Regions from separate parts of the Pseudoalteromonas sp. THAF3 genome, predicted to be linked through region 1. Evidence: predicted binding sites of a transcription regulator. Region 1 holds the regulator's gene; each other region holds the start of a gene.
What was found. The regulator sigma-54, encoded in region 1, starts transcription at its own class of promoters, with help from an activator protein. The targets are predictions, from matches to a motif close to GTTGGCACGNNNNTNGNNT.
Positions count from the first base shown of each region.

Region 2: FIU82_RS00080 (EF-hand domain-containing protein) is a predicted target of sigma-54. The motif match lies at 1,871-1,889, and genes of this name have one in related genera.
Region 3: FIU82_RS12460 (DUF1328 domain-containing protein) is a predicted target of sigma-54. The motif match lies at 2,645-2,663, and genes of this name have one in related genera.
Region 4: FIU82_RS10905 (PAS domain-containing sensor histidine kinase) is a predicted target of sigma-54. The motif match lies at 1,574-1,592, and genes of this name have one in related genera.

Region 1 is NZ_CP045418.1:2,873,272-2,877,485, forward strand. It holds gene kdsC (3-deoxy-manno-octulosonate-8-phosphatase KdsC) at 1-99, shown strand, start outside; gene lptC (LPS export ABC transporter periplasmic protein LptC) at 96-650, shown strand; gene lptA (lipopolysaccharide transport periplasmic protein LptA) at 640-1,164, shown strand; gene lptB (LPS export ABC transporter ATP-binding protein) at 1,164-1,889, shown strand; gene FIU82_RS13440 (RNA polymerase factor sigma-54) at 1,914-3,410, shown strand; gene hpf (ribosome hibernation promoting factor) at 3,436-3,723, shown strand; gene ptsN (PTS IIA-like nitrogen regulatory protein PtsN) at 3,725-4,171, shown strand.
Region 2 is NZ_CP045418.1:19,013-23,226, reverse strand. It holds gene FIU82_RS00110 (calmodulin) at 3-218, opposite strand; gene FIU82_RS00105 (calmodulin) at 246-464, opposite strand; gene FIU82_RS00100 (calmodulin) at 511-729, opposite strand; gene FIU82_RS00095 (calmodulin) at 765-977, opposite strand; gene FIU82_RS00090 (EF-hand domain-containing protein) at 1,040-1,249, opposite strand; gene FIU82_RS00085 (EF-hand domain-containing protein) at 1,308-1,517, opposite strand; gene FIU82_RS00080 (EF-hand domain-containing protein) at 1,576-1,785, opposite strand; gene FIU82_RS00075 (TrkH family potassium uptake protein) at 2,729-4,180, opposite strand.
Region 3 is NZ_CP045418.1:2,679,867-2,684,080, forward strand. It holds gene FIU82_RS12445 (murein hydrolase activator EnvC) at 1-377, shown strand, start outside; gene FIU82_RS12450 (S41 family peptidase) at 411-1,610, shown strand; gene FIU82_RS12455 (divergent polysaccharide deacetylase family protein) at 1,675-2,439, shown strand; gene FIU82_RS12460 (DUF1328 domain-containing protein) at 2,701-2,874, shown strand; gene FIU82_RS12465 (hypothetical protein) at 2,984-3,181, shown strand; gene tkt (transketolase) at 3,245-4,214, opposite strand, start outside.
Region 4 is NZ_CP045418.1:2,336,529-2,340,742, reverse strand. It holds gene FIU82_RS10915 (sigma-54 dependent transcriptional regulator) at 1-818, shown strand, start outside; gene FIU82_RS10910 (DNA-3-methyladenine glycosylase I) at 879-1,454, opposite strand; gene FIU82_RS10905 (PAS domain-containing sensor histidine kinase) at 1,628-2,743, shown strand; gene FIU82_RS10900 (sigma-54 dependent transcriptional regulator) at 2,736-4,136, shown strand.

The DNA.
Region 1 (4,214 bases):
ACCTTGCTACCGGGCGGTTTTGGTGCTGTGCGTGAGCTCACAGATTTGCTGATGCTGGCCCAAGGACATAGCCTGGGAACACAGGGAAGTAGCACATGAACGCAGCGAGAGCGCTCATATCACTGCTATTTATCGTCGCGATGGCGTGGCTTTGGTACCCTTATTTTATGAAGTCGACAGATAATGGTGTCGCTCAGCAAGACCATATTGCCACACCCGACTATATCGCAACTGGGCTAAGTCAGACTAGTTATAACGATCAGGGTGAGTTAAGCCACACCGTTTATGCTGAGGAAATGGAGCTGTATCAAGAGCTCGGGTTTACGCATTTCACCAAGCCGGTATTTACCTTATATGGTGAAACAGAAAATTGGCAGGTAAACGCCGATGAAGCGACTTTATACAACAACAACATTTTGATCTTGGAAAATAACGTCACCGCCACCAACTTAAAAGAAGGGGCGATGATTGAGAAGGTCAGCGCTGAGGCCATTCAAGTTGATATAGATAGCCAGCGCATGGAGTCCGAGCAGGCTGTAGTATTAAGTGGCCCGAATATGAAGATCACCGGGCAAGGCTTGAAAGCAGACCTCAATACAGAGATAGTTGAATTAACAGAACATACGCGAACAATATATTATGACCAATAAAATCAGTGCATTAATTACATCCATCGCAATTGGCTTGTGCTCTGCCAGCGCTATTGCTGAGCAAATCACCGCCAAGGAAGTGTTAATTGATGCCGACAAACAACAAGCACTGATCAAAGAAAATATCACTATTTTTGATAAGAACGTGCATATTGTTCACGGCAAACGGGAAATAAAAGCTGACCGCCTTGAGGCTCACCGTCGTCCAGAATTGGGTGATAACAAGCAATTGCTCGTAGCCACCGGCTCACCAGCAGTGTACACCGAAGTGATGGAAGATGGCACTGAGATTTCTGCACAGGCGCTGGAAATTCGTTATGACGTCGCCTCTGAGACCCTTAAAATTCAAGGTGATGCTAAGATTGCCATGGCCGACCAGCATATCGTTGCCGAAACCATAAGCTATGATATTGCCAAACAGCTGATCACCGCCGAAAAGGATGAAAACTCCAGCACACGAGTGCGCACAACATTAACACCACAAAGTGACGATACGCCGGAGAAAGAGCAATAATGGCGACTCTTAAAGCACAAAAATTAGCGAAAAGCTATAAAGGCCGGGAGGTCGTCAAAAGTGTGGGCTTAGAAGTACAAGCAGGTAGTATCGTCGGCTTGCTCGGCCCTAATGGAGCCGGTAAGACAACTACTTTTTACATGATAGTTGGCTTGGTACCCAGTGATAAAGGCACCATCAGTATTGATGATGAGGATATCACCTTGATGCCGATGCACTCTCGTGCGCGCTTAGGTATTGGTTATTTACCGCAAGAATCATCTATTTTTCGAAAGCTGACAGTTTTTCAAAATTTGATGGCCATCCTGGAAACCCGCAAGGGCTTAAGCAAAGCAGAGCGTGAAAGCGAGCTTGAGGGCCTACTTGATGAGTTTAATATACAGCACATTCGAGACTCACAAGGAATGGCGTTATCTGGTGGCGAACGTCGCCGGGTAGAAATAGCGCGAGCATTGGCGGCAAATCCCAAGTTTATCTTGTTGGATGAACCTTTTGCTGGTGTCGACCCTATTTCAGTGTTAGATATAAAGAAAATCATAGAGCATCTGCGCAATCGTGGCATTGGTGTATTAATCACCGACCACAACGTGCGAGAGACCCTAGACGTATGTGAAACCGCATACATTGTTTCCCATGGCGAGCTCATTGCTTCTGGCACTCCAGAGCAAGTTCTTGCCGATCAAACGGTTCGCGACGTCTATTTGGGTGAGCAGTTTAGATTATAACGATTAAAGGATTGTTAGAGATACATGAGGCAATCATTACAGCTGCGCCTAGGCCAGCAATTAACAATGACCCCACAATTGCAGCAAGCGATTCGCCTGTTGCAGCTCAGTACTTTGGATCTCCAACAAGAAATTCAAGAGGCGTTGGACGCCAACCCATTACTTGAAGTTGAAGAAGACAATTACGCCGATAATAACGACAACCAAGAGCAAAAAGAGTCGACGTCCGACAACCAAAATAACGACACCGCCGAGACGGCCAGCGCCAGTAAGGACGAAGTTGAAAGTGCTGATGCCATGAACAACGAGTCCATCAGTGAAGACTTGCCCATGGATGTGTCTTGGGATGAGTATATTAGTGCGGCTCCCGTTGCCTCCTCTGGGCCTATGCCAGAAGATGAGTCTATCTATCAAGGCGAAACCACCGAGTCGTTACACGATTATTTAATGTGGCAGCTGCAATTAACACCTTTTAGTGCCACCGACGAGGCTATCGCCACAGCCATCATTGAAGCCATCAATGACAACGGCATTTTAACGGTCAGTTGTGAAGATCTGCTGGAAAGCTTGAATCATGATGAACAAGACGATGGTATCGAGCTCGATGAAATTGAAGCCGTTCTCAAGCGTATCCAACTCTTTGATCCAGTAGGAATTGGTGCACGTTCTTTACAAGAGTGCTTGTTGATCCAGCTCAAGCAATTTGACCCACAAACCCCTTGGCTTGAAGAGACCAAAGAGGTAGTTTGTAACTATATTGATTTGCTTGGTAGTCGCGACTATCGCACCTTGATGAAAAAGACTAAGCTTAAAGAAGCGCAGTTAAAAGAGGTGATGACACTGATACACAGTTTAAATCCGACTCCTGCAGCCACGATTGTGCGAGAGCAGTCAGAGTATGTGATTCCAGACGTATCGGTGAAGAAAGTTAAAGGCCGCTGGGTGGTTGAATTAAACCCAGATAGTATGCCTAAGATCCGCGTTAACGATCACTATGCATCAATGTCGCGAAGCTGTAAGTCACAAAGCGATAGTCAATTTATTCGCTCGCATTTACAAGAAGCGAAATGGTTTATAAAGAGCTTGGAACAACGCAATGATACGCTACTTAAAGTAACTAATTGCATTGTTCAACAACAACAGGCATTCTTTGAACATGGTGAAGAGGCAATGAAGCCAATGGTGCTTAATGACGTTGCCGAAATGGTGGAAATGCATGAGTCAACGATTTCCCGTGTGACCACCCAAAAGTATATGCATACACCACGGGGTATTTTTGAGCTGAAGTACTTTTTCTCCAGCCATGTTACAACCGAAAACGGAGGTGAATGCTCGTCTACAGCGATTCGAGCATTGATCAAAAAGCTAGTAGCTGCGGAGAATCCTGCTAAACCGTTGAGTGATAGCAAGATTGCCGACGTACTAGCCGAGCAAGGAATTAAAGTGGCTCGGCGCACGATTGCTAAATATCGTGAATCGCTAGCCATTCCACCGTCAAATCAGCGTAAAAGTTTGATATAGACGTTAGACAAGAAGGAAAATGCTTATGCAATTAAATCTTACCGGTCGTCACGTAGAAATCACTGATTCTCTTCGCAACTATGTGAATAGCAAATTTGCAAAATTAGAGCGTCACTTTGACCATATAAATAATGTGCATGTCATTCTTGATATTGAAAAACTAACACAAAAAGCAGAAGCTACTCTTCACGTTAACGGTGGTGAACTGTTCGCAACCGCAGAGCACCAAGATATGTATGCGGCGATCGACGGCTTAATTGATAAGCTCGACCGTCAAGTGATTAAACATAAAGAGAAATTATCTCGTCACTAACATGAACCTAGATTCACTCTTTACCAAGGACTGCAGCAAAGCTGCGGTCCTTTTTAATAGCAAAAAAAGAATGCTGGAGTACCTCTCTCAGGTGGCTCATCAGCACAGTCCTCACCTCAGCGAGCAATCGGTACTTGATGCTCTGCTGACCCGCGAAAAGCTGGGCAGTACCGGCATCGGCAAAGGCGTTGCTATTCCGCATGGCCGTCTCGATGGTATCGACAGTACGATTGCCATTGTTGTAACTAATCGCGAAGCCATTAACTTTGATGCCATTGATAACCGTCCAGTGGATATCTTTGTCGCACTTTTAGTGCCGGCTAATGAGACTGAACAACACCTGAAGACCTTAGCGACAATTGCTGATAAACTAAAAGACAAACAACTGTGTAAACAACTGCGCTCGGCGAGCAGCGATCAAGAGCTTTATCAATTGATCGCCGACTAATGCGCGCCGTATTGATTCATGGTGTGGTTTAAATGTGCGTTTT
Region 2 (4,214 bases), 380 kb from region 1:
ATTTACTCAGCGTGAGCAAATTCTTCCTTAGATAGCTCGCCATTTCCATCAATATCAAGCTCATCAAATTTAGTTAGAATCGCTGCATCTGCACTTGCCTCTTCCTTGCTGATGCTGCCATTACCGTCGACATCCAATGTATCAAAAGTAGAACCTGCGATAGCTGTTGCAGAAGAAGCCAAAATCGCCATAGCAAGTAGTGTGTTAATCGTTTTCATCACGCTCTCCTCTTAGTTGGCGTTAAATTACTCAGCTTTTGCGAATTCTTTTTCGCTCAGCTCACCGTCTTTATTGGCGTCCAAATCCTTGAACTGCTGCATTAGTTCCGGATACTTAGACGCTTCTTCCATGCTGATAGCGCCATTGCTATCTACGTCTACACTGTTAAAGTCCATATCCAATGCGAATGCTGATGATGCGCTTACTAAACCTACGATAGCGACTGCTTTTGTTGAATTTTTCATAATGTATCCTCTTTACTGTGTGGTGTTGTCCGGTGTTGCGCAGTCGTTACTGCGCTTTAGCAAATTCTTGCTCAGATAACTCACCGTTCATGTCAGTATCCAAGTCTTTAAATTGACTCATAAGCTCAGGATACTTAGACGCCTCTTCCATGCTGATAGCGCCGTTGCCGTCGGCATCAATAGTGTTGAAATCTGCATCCAATGCGAAAGCTGAAGATGCGCCTACAAGTGCCATTAATGCGACTGTGTGTTTCATGGTTTTCATAACTTGCTCCTTACCTTGTTTGGTAAATAATTAGGTTACTCGGCTTTTTCGAACTCTGCTTTTGAGAGCTCACCGTTGCCATCTGTATCGAGTTGATCGAACTGCTCCATTAGAGCGGCATCGACAGAGGCCTCTTGAACACTGATAGCGCCATTGCCGTCGGCATCAAGTGCGTTAAAATCTGCTGCAAATACAGCGCTTGATGCAGCTAAAGTGACAAATGCGATTGTTGACGTCATACCTTTCATAACAAATCCCTCTTAACGGAAATAAAGTGCGTGAGAAAGAGCGAATAGCGCTCAAATAGTGCTTAAGCTTGCTCGAACTCTTCTTTTGAAAGCTCACCGTTACCATCGGTATCTAGCTTGTCGAAGTGTTTGCTAAGCTCTGCATCCACTGCTGCTTCTTGCTTGCTGATAGCGCCATTGCCGTCTGCATCTAAAGTTGAGAAATCTGCTGCAAATGCTGCGCTTGAAGCTGCTAAAGTGATAAGTGCTAAAGTTGAAGTCATGCGTTTCATAATAAGTATCCTTCTGGACTGAAAACTAAAATCTGAAATTGAGGTTTAAACTAAGCGCTTAAGCTTGTTCAAACTCTTCTTTTGACAGCTCACCGTTACCATCGGTATCTAGCTTGTCGAAGTGTTTGCTAAGCTCTGCATCCACTGCTGCTTCTTGCTTGCTGATAGCGCCATTGCCGTCTGCATCTAAAGTTGAGAAATCTGCTGCAAATGCTGCGCTTGAAGCTGCTAAAGTGATAAGTGCTAAAGTTGAAGTCATGCGTTTCATAATAAGTATCCTTCTGGACTGAAAACTAAAATCTGAAATTGAGGTTTAAACTAAGCGCTTAAGCTTGTTCAAACTCTTCTTTTGACAGCTCACCGTTACCATCGGTATCTAGTTTGTCGAAGTGCTTGCTAAGCTCTGCATCCACTGCTGCTTCTTGCTTGCTGATAGCGCCATTGCCGTCTGCATCTAAAGTAGAGAAATCTGCTGCAAACGCTGCGCTTGAAGCTGCTAAAGTGATAAGTGCTAAAGTTGAAGTCATGCGTTTCATAATCAATATCCTTCTTTACTTGTTGAAATCTGTGTCAGTAACGTTCTGTGCTAACTGCTACTGCGTTTTAAACTCACCCTGACTATTACAAGTCCGGTGCCAACATTAAAAAAGCACTATTTATCATGGAGATATATGTAAATCAGGGGAGCTAAGGGCCGTTACACTATGTTTTTCTGTTGCTCTTTTGCGACAAAGTTCAGGCTTAAAATATAATATCTATATTTTTCAAAAGGTTATTTTGCAACTTCTTACCTTGAATTCAGCCGATTACCTGCTTGGATTGCGCTGAAGGTGACTTTTAACTGAATGAAAGTGTAATGCCATCATTTTCATAAATTATTTTTTATGTTTATTTCTATAAAATTCAATGACTTAAAATTTAAGTAACTATTTGTAAGGGGATTTTGATTGATCCCCGACTGCACACCAAGCGCTGTGTTGCTTTTTAGCAACAACGTATCTTTGGTTCAGTAAAGAGATGGAATTTAGGACAAAAAGAAATACAGAAGAGATAAAAAAAATTGAGTGCCTACGCCAGGCATCCACGCCTTAACGCCACTCAACGAGTGACGTTAAGTCACTGCCACGCGATAGAAAAGGGATAGCATGGTGGCAGGAATTCATCCTGAAGCGACGCCCGGCTCAGGCATCCACGCCTTCGCGTTCTGACCTCAACGAGTGACGTTAAGTCACTGCCACGAGATAGAAAAGGGAGAGCATGGTGGCAGGAATTCATCCTGAAGCGACGCCCGGCTCAGGCATCCACGCCTTCGCGTTCGGCCCTCAACGAATGACGTTAAGTCACTGTCACGCGATAGAAAAGGGATAGCATGGTGGCAGGAATTCATCCTGAAGCGACGCTCGGCTCAGGCATCCACGCCTTCGCGTTCGGCCCTCAACGAGTGACGTTAAGTCACTCGCTGTCGCAAGCGACCGTGCCTCACCCACGCCAGAATGTTGGGGTAAACAGCACGAGGAGAGTAAATATCTCTAACCGGCCAAAGACCATTGCCAATGTCAGGATCCACTTTGCGCTATCACTAATGTCACCATAGTGAGCGGCTACTTCACCCAAGCCTGGACCCAGGTTATTAAGGCAGGCGGCGGTCGCCGAGAAGGCAGTGATATTATCTAGCCCCGTCCCCATCAAGCTGATCATAATAATTACAAACACCAAGGCATAGGCAGAGAAAAAGCCCCATACCGCCTCCACAACCTTATCTGGCAGGGCTTTACGACCTAACTTAATCGAATAGATGGCGCGCGGGTGGACCAAGCGGTTAAGCTCCCGGATACCTTGTAAGTACAACAAAAACACCCTCACTACTTTCATTCCCCCGCCTGTGGAGCCCGCACAGCCACCAATGAAACTGGAAAAGATCAGCAGCATAGGTAGAAACAGCGGCCAAGCAGAGAAGTTATCGGTCGCAAAACCGGCGGTGGTACTGATGGAAACGGCCTGAAACATCGCCTGGTCGAGCGTTTCATCACCATTAGCGTAAATGTTATTAGAGGAAAGCACTGCGAAACAGATAATGATGAGTGCCACTTGAATCAGAAAAAACGCTTTAAACTCAGGGTCACGCAAATAAACTTTGCCACTACGACTGGCCACCGCTGCGTAGTGCAGTGAAAAGTTGATTGCCGCAATTAGCAAAAACACCACACAGATCAGGTTAATCACGGGGCTATCAAAGTGCCCCATCGACGCATCATAGGTAGAGAAACCACCAATGGCTATGGTTGAAAAGGCATGACAAATCGCATCAAACCAATTCATTCCCGCAACCCAATAAGCCAGCGTGCAAGTTAAGGTAAGCGACACATAGATATACCACAGGTGTTTTGCCGTATCGGCAATTCGTGGTGTCATTTTTGAATCTTTCACCGGCCCTGGCGTCTCAGCACGGTACAGCTGCATCCCACCCACGCCAAGCATAGGGAGCACGGCAACGGCAAGTACAATGATCCCCATACCGCCCAGCCATTGTAATTGCTGGCGATAGAAAAGCACCGATTTAGGTAAATATTCTATGCCTGTAAGTACAGTCGCACCGGTAGTGGTCAGCCCAGAAAACGCCTCAAATACGGCGTCTGCCATTGATAACTTGGGTGCATCTAGAAAAATCAGCGGTAAAGATGCGAACGAGCCCAGCACCAGCCAAAACAACACCACAATTAAAAAGCCTTCCCGAGCCTTTAAATCTCCATGCTCATTACGGTTGGGGTAGTAGGCAATTAAGCCAGCAATGACGCTAAAGACAAAAGCGAGAATAAAAGGTAAGCCGCCGCCATCTTTGTATATTAGTGAGACCAAGGCTGGCGGCACCATAGTGATGCTGAATAACGCCACCAGCTGGCCCAGTATTTTTATTATCGTGCGGTATTGCATCTAGCGCATCGCCGTGACTTTTGTTTGCATGTTA
Region 3 (4,214 bases), 190 kb from region 1:
GAAAATTAACTTGGCCGACACGGGGTAAGCTTACCCACCGCTTTGGCACCCGTAAACGCCAAGGGTTCAATTGGAAAGGAGTGGTGATCGCAGCCAGTGAAGGGAGCAGTATAACCAGTATAGAGGATGGCCAAGTGGTCTTTGCTGACTGGCTAAGAGGTTTTGGTTGGGTCATGGTGGTCGATCACGGCAAGGGTTATATGAGCCTATACGGCCACGCTCAAGCACTACTTAAAGAAGTGGGCGATCCGGTTTATAAAGGCGAAACAATCGCTTTAGTAGGCCAGAGCGGCGGTCAAATTGATCCTGGTCTATACTTTGAAATACGCCACAAAGGACGTGCCGTTAACCCAACGACATGGTGCAAATCCTCCTAATTGAATAGAGGCTGCACCTCAAGGGGGCAGCCGATGTTTGTATTCACAACTTACCTATACAAGCGCTTGTTACTGGGGCTCAGTTTTTTAGCCTTAGTGGTGCTAGCGCCTGCTTCATTGGCAAAGGACAGCCAACTCGATGAAGTGCTTTTTCACATCAACAACTACTACGTTGAGGAAGTGGACCGCGACAAGTTAGACCAACATGTACTCAGCAGTTTATTACAAGAGCTTGACCCATATAGCGAGTTCCTTGATGAGCAAGAGTTAAAACGATTATTCGATGTCACCAATGGCCAATACAAGGGCTTGGGTATCGAGGTAGAACAGCGTGATAAGCATGTAGTGGTGATCTCCGCTCTACCCAACTCACCCGCTCGGGCCGCTGGCTTACAGCGTGGTGATGTTATCGTCTCTATCAATGGCACTAAGGTGAATAACACTACCTTGGAAGAAGTCTCTGCTCTGATCAGCAGTCGTGAAGATGGGCAAGTGCATTTAGCCGTTGCTCGCGCAGGCCACTCACAACGCCTCGACTTTCAGCTTACCCGTCAGCCTATCCACATTGAAAGCGTCGCCAGTGAGCTCAAGGCCAATGGCATGGGCTACTTACGTATTAATAGCTTCAACAATCATAGTTTTCATGATGTCGCGCGTCACATCACCATGATGCAAAACGCCAACGGCGCCATACTCAACGGGTTGCTTATTGACCTGCGTGACAACCCAGGCGGTACCCTCGACAGTGCCATTGCCATTGCCGATTTATTTTTGTCTCAAGGTGTTATCGTCTCTACTCGAGGTCGCTTTGTGGAGGCTAATCAACGCTTTGAAGCGAAAGCAGGGGACATAATTCAAGGCGCCCCCATGGTCGTGCTGATCAATGAGGGCTCTGCTTCCGCTGCAGAAATTGTTGCCGGTGCGCTCAAGGATAATGACCGGGCAACCGTGGTAGGGACTCGCTCCTATGGTAAAGGGTCGGTGCAGTCATTGATCCCCTTAGGCGATGGCCGCAGTGCTTTGAAGCTGACCACAGCGAAGTACTATACCCCCTCTGGCGTGTCCATCGAGGGAACTGGCATCGTACCTGATGTGCCGATATTGCAACCTGCCCTTTCGCAATCAAATAAAGAAGTTATAATCAGCTTAGCTGAGGGGCAAAGTGCGCATAAAAACTTAACCGCACTGCTTGATAAACAATTACTAAAAGCTCAGCAACTATTAGAACAATAAAAACGCAGGCTCGGCTTTAAGCACGGGCCTGCACACTAATCATCAACAAAGATAAAAACACATTGTGCGCTTTTTAATATGGACTACGTTGTGTGTGCTGGTGCTCTTATCACCAGTACATGCGAAGCAAATCGCTATTGTCATTGATGACATCGGCTATCATCGTAACGACATGGCTGCCTTGCACTTGCCTGGCGCTGTGACCTATTCGGTGCTCCCTTTTACTCCTTACGCCGCTCACTTTGCTCAACAGGCAGGGGCCTTAGATAAGGAGGTGCTTTTGCATGCCCCTATGCAAGCTATAAACGGTAAAGCATTAGGGCCTGGGGGGCTGACAATGGATATGTCAAAAGAAGCTTTCCAACACGAGTTACGCAAGGCATTAGCCAGCCTACCCAATGCGCGCGGCGTCAATAATCACATGGGCTCGCTGCTAACACAGCAAAATGCGCCGATGAGCTGGACTATGGAAGTGCTAAAAGAGCAGGGTTTGTTTTTTCTCGACAGTAAAACAACTCCCAATTCAAAAGCGCAAACAATTGCCGGGCTATACGGTGTCAGCAATATTGCTCGCCATGTTTTTCTCGACAATATTACCACCGAGCAGCAACTACGTTATCGCTTTGAGCAGTTAAAGACTCTCGCTGATAAGTATGACTACGCAGTTGCAATTGCTCACCCCTACCCCGAAACGTTTGCGTTCTTACAACAGGCATTGCAAGAACTCGAGGGTGAAGGTTTCCAACTTGTGCCTTTATCTCAGCTAGTGCAGCAGCGCACAATTCGACTTGCTCAGGCCGATAAAAAAAGTGTAACCGAGGAAGAGTAGAGGCCTCTAAAACAATCATAGGTGGCATGGCTGCTGATGACTGGGTTCTGGTGCCGATAAACCACCTCCTCCGTATTCAGCACCTGCCCAAGTGCTTGTTCTATGAACATAAAATTAATCTGTATCTTTTACACAAACAGTGAAAGCTTTTCTTTCCTCCTAGTCCACAAAAAACAACAAACCTATTAAAATCAACAACTTAAAAGTTGGCATGGACTTAGCAACGTATATTCCGAAACGCAAATCTATGGAGGGTACATTATGTTAGGTTGGTCAATTGCATTTTTAGTTATCGCTTTGGTCGCAGCACTTTTAGGTTTCGGTGGCATTGCTGGCGCAGCCGCTGGCATCGCTAAAATTATTTTCTTTGTATTCTTGGTACTGCTGGTTATCTCCCTTGTTGCTGGCGCCATTCGTGGTAAAGCGCCAAGGTAGTTATTAGTTTTACAGTACAAGCGGTCACAGGTGAGATGAAACCCGCGACCGCAACCAAAACACGTTATTTGAATCCAGATTTAAAGAGTTAATATTCAAGGAGAGTTCTATGTTTAATCATTCAGCAACAAAAGCATTTATCGCTACATTATTTGCCGCAGTATTCGCTATGGGCTGTGAAGACAGTGGCGGTGCCGAAGAGGCAGGTGAAAAGATTGATGAGGCGATCACAGACACTCAAAACGCGGTCGAAGACGCGTGTGAGAATGTTAAAGAAAACGCCGGTGCAGAAGAAACAAACTGCTAATACAGGCTTATCTTCAAACAAAAAACCCGCGAAGTTCGCGGGTTTTTTTACGTCTCTAATTATTTAAAACTGACTGTTGGCCGCCGCAACCACATTGTCTACGGTGAAGCCAAAGTGCTTAAACAATTCGCCCGCTGGCGCTGATTCACCAAAGCTAGTCATGCCGATAACTTTGCCATTCAAACCAACATATTTGTACCAGAAGTCGGCAATGCCTGCCTCTACGGCGACACGGCGAGTCACACTGCTGGGTAGAACACTTTCTTTGTACTGTGCGTCTTGTTGATCGAACAAGTCCGTTGATGGCATAGACACCACGCGTACCTGACGACCTTGAGCGCGAAGCTCAGAAGCTGCATCCATAGCAAGTTGTACTTCCGAGCCTGTGGCAATCAGGATAACTTCTGGCTCGCCATCACAGGTTAATACATACCCACCTTTTTTCACATCAGCAAGCTGCTGCGCATCGCGTGCTTGCTGAGCAAGACCTTGACGCGTAAAGACCAGCGACGTTGGCCCATCTTTGCGCTCTATCGCTTGCTGCCACGCAATGGCTGACTCAACTTGGTCACATGGACGCCAATTCACTAGATTCGGTGTATAACGTAGGCTCGCCATTTGCTCAACCGGTTGGTGAGTCGGTCCATCTTCACCCAGGCCGATGGAATCGTGGGTGTAAACAAAGATGCTAGGCGTCTTCATTAGTGCAGCCATGCGCACCGCATTGCGTGCATACTCCATAAACATCAAAAAGGTTGCACCGTAAGGAATGAAACCTTTGTGCAGGGCAATGCCATTCATAATGGCGGACATACCAAATTCACGCACACCATAGAAAATGTAGTTACCTGACGCGTCGTCTTTACTAAGGCCTTTTGAACCACTCCAAATAGTTAAGTTCGATCCGGCCAAATCGGCTGAGCCGCCCATAAACTCGGGTAGCATGGGGCCAAAGGTATTCAAGGCATTTTGCGATGCCTTACGTGTTGCTGGGCTATCAGGGTTTGCTTGTAACTGCTCAATATAGGCTTGC
Region 4 (4,214 bases), 540 kb from region 1:
CCATATCAGCGCGTAAGGGGCGCTTCGAGTTGGCTCAAGGTGGTACCTTGTTCTTGGATGAAATCGGCGATATGCCATTGCAAATGCAGGTTAAGTTACTGCGTGTGTTGCAAGAGCGCACTTACGAGCGAGTTGGTGGTACCAAAGCCATTCAAGCCGACGTCCGAGTCATCGCAGCGACGCACCGAAACTTAGAGCAAATGATTGAGGCGGGAGATTTCCGTGAAGATCTATACTACCGCCTAAACGTTTTCCCCATCGAGAATCCGGCGTTGCGTGAACGTGGCGATGATATTGGCTTATTGCTCAAAGAGCTGACTAAGCGAACAGCCCAGCAAAGCGGTCAAAGCGTTAAGTTTACCGATCGTGCCATTGAAAGTTTAAAAGGCCATACGTGGCCCGGAAATATTCGTGAGCTCGGTAATCTTGTCGAACGCATGGTGATTATGTTTCCGGATCAAGTGGTTGATGTACCAGACTTACCGAAGAAGTATCAGCATCTCGATGTTGAAGCATTTGTTCCAGAGTACCCCGAAGAGCTATTAGAGCGCCAAGCCCTGAATGATATTTTCGGTGAAGGCTTTGTTGATGATGATGAGCAACTACCTGCTGAGCATGAATCTGCAGCGGACAATATTGGGGTGCTGCCTGATGATGGAGTCAACCTCAAAGAATACCTTGCAGAGTTAGAGGTGAGTCTTATCACGCAAGCGCTTGAGCGCTATGACTATGTTGTTGCCCGTGCTGCTGAGGTGCTGGGCGTGCGTCGCACCACCTTAGTTGAGAAAATGAAAAAATATAATCTCAACCGCGATTAGCTTTGCTGCAGTAACACAAGCGGTGCCAGCGTCCCTTAAGTAGTTAACTCAGGTTCAAAGCTAATACAAAGCGATCACCTGCTCTTTGCGAAAGCATTGGTTGTGGTGGTCGTTAACCATGCCACAAGCCTGCATATGAGCATACACTGTAGTGGATCCTAAAAATTTAAAGCCACGCTTTTTCAAATCTTTAGCAAAAATATCGGATTGCTCACTGGTTGCTACGTAATCTTCAGGACTCGCGATGCTGTTGACGCGCGGTCTGTCATTCACAAATTGCCATTGATACGCGCTAAAGCTACCAAACTGATGTTGAATTTCAATAAAGCGTTGAGCGTTATTAATAGCGGCATTAATTTTTAACTTATTGCGCACAATACCGGCATCATTGAGCAAGCGCGTGATGTCTTCGCCATCAAAAGCGGCGACAGTGTGAATATCAAAGTCAGCAAAAGCACGGCGGTAGTTGTCTCGTTTTTTTAAAATGGTATACCAGCTCAAACCAGCTTGTGCCGATTCGAGAGTAATAAACTCGAATAAGCGTTGATCATCATAAACAGGCACACCCCATTCATCGTCATGGTAGGCAACGTAATCGGGCTTACTTAAGTCCACCCAGGCGCAGCGAATACACATAAAAACTCCTTGTAGAAAGCGTTATCAACTAATGTATCAGGTAACTGTTTTTTTATACAGTGTCATTTTTTTGATAGCAATAATAACAATGTAACTTCATGAATATTAAATAAAATAAAGTTGGTACGCTTTGTGCTTTTATGGATTAGACCTTGTGTTTAAGAGTGAAAATCATGGCATTAGCGAGTGTTATCAACCCACAAATCCTTCATCATGGCCAGTTTAGCCCGGCATTAGCGCAAGAAGCTTACGTTGGAGAGCTGAGCGACTTGCGGCTACAAGCCAGCTGGCTGAGTCATTTAGTCGATACCATGCCTGCGGGTGTGGTGGTGCTTGATGGACAGGGAATGATAGCCAAAGCCAATCAAATTGCCAGTGATATGTTAGGCGAGCCGCTCGAAGGTGAGAAATGGTTTGCGGTGATCCAGCGCTCATTCCGCCCGCAACAGGACGATGGCCATGAAGTGTCGTTGCGCGATGGACGGCGTATAAAATTAGAAATCCGCGCGCTCACGCCCGAGCCTGGGCAGCTTATTTTAATGACCGATTTAACGGAAACGCGTCGTTTGCAATCAAGAGTGGCGCACATGCAACGTTTAAGCGCGCTTGGCAAAATGGTGGCTACTTTAGCCCACCAAGTGCGTACACCGCTCTCGGCAGCCATGTTATATGGGGCCAATTTGGGCTCGTCGCGATTGAATAATCAATCGCGTGCCCACTGTCACGATAAGCTCATGTCGCGTTTGAAAGATTTGGAAAACCAAGTGAATGATATGTTGTTGTTTGCCAAAAGTGGTGAGCAGCAAGTCGTTGAGCCGATGTCATTAGGGCTGTTACTTAATGATGTAAATTCTGGCAGTGAAGCCATGCTTAGTGAGCATGAAGCGCATCTACAAGTACAGCTTCCTGAGCCCGATATCGAAGTCATGGGCAATCGTACTGCCTTGGCCAGTGCCATCAATAACCTGGTGCACAATAGTTTACAGGTGATAGGCAGTGGTGCGCATATTAAGATGCAGGCACGTCGTCAACGCACGAACAGTGATTATGTCGATATCATCATTAGCGATAATGGCCCAGGGATCAATGAAGAGATTATTGACAAAATTTTTGAGCCTTTTTTTACCACTAAGCGTCAGGGCACAGGTTTAGGTCTGGCTGTGGTTGCCTCAGTGGTGAATGCCCATAAGGGGCAAATAAAAGTAGAGAACCTTCAAAACGGTGGCGCGCAATTTACGCTAACGCTTCCTGTTTTGCACAGCAATACCCAGGAGCAGAGCAATGAATAACTATGTACTTGTTGTCGAGGATGACAAGGGGTTACGCGAAGCCCTAATCGATACATTAACACTGTCAGATATTCGCTGCATTGCAGCAAAAAGTGGTGAAGAAGCAATCATGATGCTAAAAGAGCACAGTGTTGCTCTAGTGGTCAGTGATGTGCAGATGCCCGGTATTAATGGCATTGAATTACTAAAAAGCATCAAGCTTAACTATCCAGACATGCCGATATTAATGATGACGGCCTATGCCACTATTGATGATGCGGTTGAAGCCATGCGTCTGGGGGCCATCGACTATATGGCAAAGCCATTTGCCCCCGAGGTTTTACTGAATTTAGTGAGTCGTTACTTACCCAATGAAACGGCTAGCCAAAGTGGTCCAGTGGTCGCTGATGCCAAAAGTTTGGCGCTACTCGATTTAGCCAATAAAGTGGCTGACAGTGACGCGAGTGTCATGGTGATGGGTCCAAGCGGGAGTGGTAAAGAGGTATTGGCGCGCTATATTCACGACCAATCGCCGCGCAAAGAGGCGCCATTTATCGCTATCAATTGTGCAGCCATTCCCGAAAACATGCTTGAATCGACTTTGTTCGGTTACGAGAAAGGCGCGTTCACTGGCGCTGTGAATGCCTGTCCAGGTAAATTTGAGCAAGCACAAAATGGCACCATTTTACTTGATGAAATTACTGAAATGGATTTAGGCCTACAAGCGAAATTGCTACGTGTATTGCAAGAGCGCGAGGTTGAGCGCTTAGGGAGTCGCAAAACCATCGAGCTCAACGTACGGGTGTTGGCCACCTCAAACCGTGACCTCAAAGAAGCGGTCAGAGCCGGTATATTCCGGGAAGATTTATATTATCGCCTAAACGTGTTCCCGCTGACCTGGTTGCCACTCAATCAGCGCCCCGGGGATATTATTCCACTGGCTGAACATTTATTAGAGCGCCATTGCCAAGCTAGCAAACAAGCGACTGCCTCGCTCAGTGCCGATGCCAAAGAGCGCTTAATGGCGCATACTTGGCCGGGAAATGTGCGTGAGCTTGATAATGTTATTCAGCGTGCGCTGATCTTAAAATCCGGTGACGAGGTGCACGCCAGCGCCATTTATATCGAAGAGTTCGTCACTGATGATGAAGTTGAGCTCAATGCGCACCAAGATATGCCCTCTGCGCTCAATCAACACAATGATGAGCTGCCAGTGGCATCACCCCAAGGTGTAGACCAAGCCCATAACTTTAAAGATGAGCTTAAAAACAAAGAGCATAAAATAATTCTCGATACCTTAGCGCGCTTTAACGGTAAGCGTAAGGATGTTGCTGATGCCTTAGGGATCAGCCCGCGTACCTTACGCTACAAAATAGCGCAAATGCGCGAGCAGGGGATCCACCTTCCTGCATAGTCTCGTCATAATGTTCTATTTCAGCCCGGGATATGCTCGGGCTTTCTTGTGGGCGTCAAAAATATAGCTAGCCTAATT